2 regions of the Shewanella sp. ENK2 genome follow, and region 2 is predicted to be linked to the other one. Evidence: predicted binding sites of a transcription regulator. Region 2 holds the regulator's gene; the other holds the start of a gene.
What was found. The regulator sigma-54, encoded in region 2, starts transcription at its own class of promoters, with help from an activator protein. The targets are predictions, from matches to a motif close to GTTGGCACGNNNNTNGNNT.

Region 1: flgF (flagellar basal-body rod protein FlgF) is a predicted target of sigma-54. The motif match lies at 1,053-1,071, and genes of this name have one in related genera.

The regions. Positions count from the first base shown of each region.
Region 1 covers NZ_CP171406.1:462,155-464,567, reverse strand. Annotated here, with positions in the region: gene flgE (flagellar hook protein FlgE) at 1-912, shown strand, start outside; gene flgF (flagellar basal-body rod protein FlgF) at 1,119-1,862, shown strand; partial or broken gene flgG (flagellar basal-body rod protein FlgG) at 1,874-2,413, shown strand, end outside.
Region 2 covers NZ_CP171406.1:1,240,107-1,242,519, forward strand. Annotated here, with positions in the region: gene lptB (LPS export ABC transporter ATP-binding protein) at 1-188, shown strand, start outside; gene ACGEDC_RS05585 (RNA polymerase factor sigma-54) at 393-1,877, shown strand; gene hpf (ribosome hibernation promoting factor) at 1,902-2,189, shown strand; gene ptsN (PTS IIA-like nitrogen regulatory protein PtsN) at 2,192-2,413, shown strand, end outside.

The DNA.
Region 1 (2,413 bases), 780 kb from region 2:
ACGGCAGGTAGCCCAGTGAAAACTGAGAATATTGGCCTACAGATGAACCTTGATGTGGGTGAAACGCCATTAGATCCTGCTAACTTTGATCCCAACGATCCTGACACGTTTAATAAATCGACTTCAGTGACGATTTATGACTCACTTGGTGAATCGCACATTATGACCACCTATTTTGTTAAGCCGACAGAAGGGGCTTATACCGGTGAAAGTAACTGGGTTGCATTCTATGCTGTAGATGGAAAACAAGTTGACCTTGACCAAGCAAATGGTGGTTCATACGGCGCTGATACGACTGGTGACGGTGTTGCTGATACGACAAGGTTTGCTGAAAATGCATCAGGTTGGAAAGGCTCGGTATTAAAGTTCAATGATGCGGGCGCATATACAGGCTCAGATCCTGCGGTAGTTGAAACTGTTGAGCTGGGTGTTAATGGTGCTAACGTATTAGGCCCTGGCGCTGATGGCAGTCAAAAAGTCACCGTTGGATTTAATAATCCAACTCAATATGCATCTCCATTTGAAGTGACTGAGTTAACTCAAGATGGTACCACCGTCGGTCGTTTGACTAACGTAGGTATTGGCGAAGATGGCTTAGTGACAGCAAGTTACAGTAACGGTTCGACTGAACCATTAGCTCGAGTTGCTTTGGTTCGTTTTGCTAACGAGCAAGGTTTAACCCAAGTGGGTAATACTTCTTGGAAAGCCAGCTTAGATTCTGGTCCAGCGCTAGCAGGTGAAGCAAATAGTGGTACCTTTGGTAGTATTCGTTCATCGGCGCTTGAACAATCTAACGTTGATTTGACCACTGAGTTAGTGGATTTGATTTCTGCACAACGTAACTTCCAAGCGAACTCTCGTACACTTGAAGTGAATAACACGTTAAATCAGTCGATTCTTCAAATTCGATAAGTTTGACTTGTTTTGACAAAGAGTTGCCGCAACGGCAACTCTTTGCCTTTTCATTTTTTGCCTTTTATTGTTTTTCTTTTCACTTCCTGCTTTTCAAATACATTTCATTTAGTTAGCCATTCTCTATTCACAATTTATATATTGGCACACTCATTGCTAGTTCTAGTTATATCTTTAGTTATGTAAAAAGTTTGACGGAGCGGCAGATGGACAAATTACTGTATGTTGCCATGAGTGGGGCAAAGCAAAATATGAATGCTTTGGCTGTTCGTGCCAATAATTTAGCCAATGCGAATACCGATGGTTTCAAAGCTGATTTGGCTCAAGCTCGCTCTATGCAAGCATTTGGGGAAGGCTTACCGACACGGGTCTTTTCTATGACTGAAAGCCCTGGGCAAAACTTTAGTTCAGGCCCAATTAAAACTACGGGTCGTGATTTAGACATTGCGATTAAAGATAAAGGTTGGATTGCAGTGCAAGGTGCCGATGGCGGCGAAGCGTATACCCGCTCCGGTAGTCTAAGTTTTGACAGTACAGGCTTATTAACTAATGGTCGAGGCAACCCTGTTATGGGAGAGGCTGGACCGATAGTTTTGCCGCTACCAATCGACAAAGTTCAAATCTCGCCTGATGGCATTATTTCTGTAAGACCTCAGGGTGCAACTGCGGATGTGGTTGAAGAAGTGGCACGAATTAAATTAGTTAATCCATCAAATGAAGAAATGATGCGTGGTGAAGATGGGTTATTTAGGCTGACTTCGGGCTTAAATGCGCCGAACGATCCTAATGTGAATATCGAAACAGGGGTTGTTGAAGGCAGTAATGTTAACGCTGTTTCAGAAATGGTGGCGTTAATTGATATCCAGCGTCAATACGAAATGCAAGTGAAGATGATGAAAAATGCCGAAGAGCTAGACCGTGCTTCATCATCCTTAATGAGAGTTAGTTAGGAGTAATAATTATGCATCCCGCTTTATGGATCAGTAAAACAGGCTTAGATGCCCAACAAACCGATATTGCAGTTATTTCTAATAACGTGGCGAATGCGAGCACCGTAGGCTACAAAAAAGCCGTGCAGTATTCGAAGACTTGCTATATCAAACAGTCAATCAAGCTGGTGGTATAAGTGCTGATAATACTAAGCTGCCGAATGGTTTGAACATTGGTGCCGGTACTAAGGTCGTGGCAACTCAAAAAATGTTCACCCAAGGTAACATGTTAACCACAGATAACTCTTTAGATTTAATGATTGAAGGCCCTGGATTTTTTGAGGTCGAGATGCCTGATGGCACCGCTGCTTATACCCGAAATGGTCAATTTAGCTTAGATGAAAATGGCCAGATTGTGACTCCAGGTTCTGGTTATGTCGTGCAACCGTCAATCACCATACCTGATGATGCAACTTCAATTACAGTCTCTGCCGAAGGTGAAGTATCAGTAAAATTATCTGGCGCGACAGAAAGCACAGTTGTTGGACAGTTAGCCATGAGCGATTTCATTA
Region 2 (2,413 bases):
TTCAACAACTAAAAAATCGTGGTCTTGGAGTATTGATTACTGACCATAATGTCCGTGAAACACTTGATGTATGTGAGCGTGCGTATATTGTCAGCCACGGAGATTTAATTGCTGAAGGTACACCTGCTGAGATCTTAGACAATCAGCAAGTCAGGTCAGTATACTTAGGTGAGCAATTCAAGCTATAGTTAGCATTCTTTAGTGTACAAGTATGGCATTTTCGCGGCCAACCAGTCCCACTTTTTAGCGTTATACACTAGACTCAAAACTTAACGCTAATTTTTGGCAAAGTAGAACCCAAGTTCGGTTAAAGTCTAGCTAACACTTACAAAGGTGCTAGACCCATAACATTGTAGTCGCGATGATGAAATTCAATTAGGGATAAGCGGTAAATGAAAGCCTCACTCCAACTTAAAATGGGTCAACACCTGACAATGACCCCGCAGTTGCAACAAGCCATTCGCTTATTGCAACTTTCCTCTTTGGAGCTACAGCAAGAAATTCAGCAAGCACTTGACTCAAATCCTCTTCTTGAGCTTGAGGATGAGTTTGCCAAAGCAAAAGAACCAGTCAAAGACAATACTCAGCAAACTGACACCGATTTTAGCGATAACAGCCAAGTCAGCGTAGAAAAAGACACCTCATCAGTCGATACAACAGAGTCACTTACGAAAGAGTCCATGCCTGAAGACTTACCAATGGATACCACTTGGGATGAAGTCTACACCGCCTCTCCTAACTCAGGTTCTGGCGCTGTAAGCCGTGATGACGATATGCCATTTCAAGGTGAAACGACTGAAGGTTTATACGAACATTTAGAATGGCAAAAAAACTTAACCCCATTTTCTGAAAATGACCTCGCCATTGCGACAGCCATCATCGACGCAATTGATGATAGAGGTTACTTAACTCAATCAACAGAAGATATTCTCGATGCACTCGGTCTTGAGGATATTGAACTTGATGAGGTTGAAGCCGTATTAAAGCGTGTACAACATTTTGATCCAGTGGGTGTCGCTGCAAGAAATTTAAGCGAATGTTTGATGATTCAATTGGGACAATACCCAAGCGAAATCCCTTGCATAGAAAATGTAAAATTACTGATATCTGAACACCTAGATTTAATAGCAGGTCGTGATTTCAGATTACTAATGCGTAAAACCAAGCTTAAAGAAGATGATTTACGCGAAGCGATTCAATTTATCCAAACACTGAACCCTCGCCCAGGGTTACAAATTACTCCAATCAAAGATGAGTACGTCATCCCAGATGTCACAGTGTTTAAAAAGAATGGCCGTTGGGTCGTAGAATTAAACCCAGATAATATGCCTAAAATAGGCGTAAATCAGCAATATGCCGCCATGGCAAAAGGCTCAGCCAATCAAGCTGACAGCCAATTCATTCGCGGTCACTTACAAGAAGCCAAATGGTTTATTAAAAGTATTGAAAGCCGCAATGAAACCCTGTTAAAAGTGGCAAATTGTATTGTTCAATTCCAGCAAGGTTTCTTTGAGTTCGGCGAAGAAGCCATGAAGCCTATGGTTTTAAATGATATTGCCGAAGCGGTAGAGATGCATGAATCGACCATCTCACGGGTTACAACTCAAAAATATATGCACACCCCTCGCGGCCTTTTTGAACTAAAATACTTCTTCTCTAGCCACGTAAGTACCGATGATGGCGGAGAGTGTTCATCTACAGCAATCAGAGCCTTTATCAAAAAGCTGGTCGCTGCAGAAAACCAGAAAAAGCCACTTAGCGATAGTAAAATGGCGACGCTACTGGCTGAACAAGGGATCAATGTTGCTCGGCGTACGATCGCCAAATATCGTGAAGCAATGCTCATCCCTCCCTCAAACCAACGCAAAAGCTTATAAGCCTTTGTTATTGGAGGATGATCTATGCAAATTAACCTGACTGGACACCATATCGAAATTACTCAATCTTTACGTGAGTATGTGCAAACTAAATTTTCAAAGCTTGAACGTCACTTCGAACAGATCAATAATGTTCACGTTGTGCTCAATGTACAAAAGTTACAACAGATTGCCGAAGCTAAATTGCACCTCAAAGGAGGTGAAGTTTTTGCCGTATCTCAAAACGCAGATATGTATGTCGCAATTGACGCCCTGATAGACAAATTAGACCGTCAGGTAATTAAACACAAAGAGAAGTTAATTAAACACTAACGATGGAACTTCGCACCATCCTGCAGCCGGCGTGCACTACCTGTGCCACTCCGGGCAGTAAGAAAAAGGTACTGGAACTTATCAGCAATTTAATGGCTGACCAGTACCCTACTCTATCTTCACAAGCTATTTTCGAAAGTTTAATAGCACGTGAAAAAATGGGTAGCACAGGTATCGGCAATGGCATTGCGATTCCACATGGGCGTTTAGACGACATTGAATCG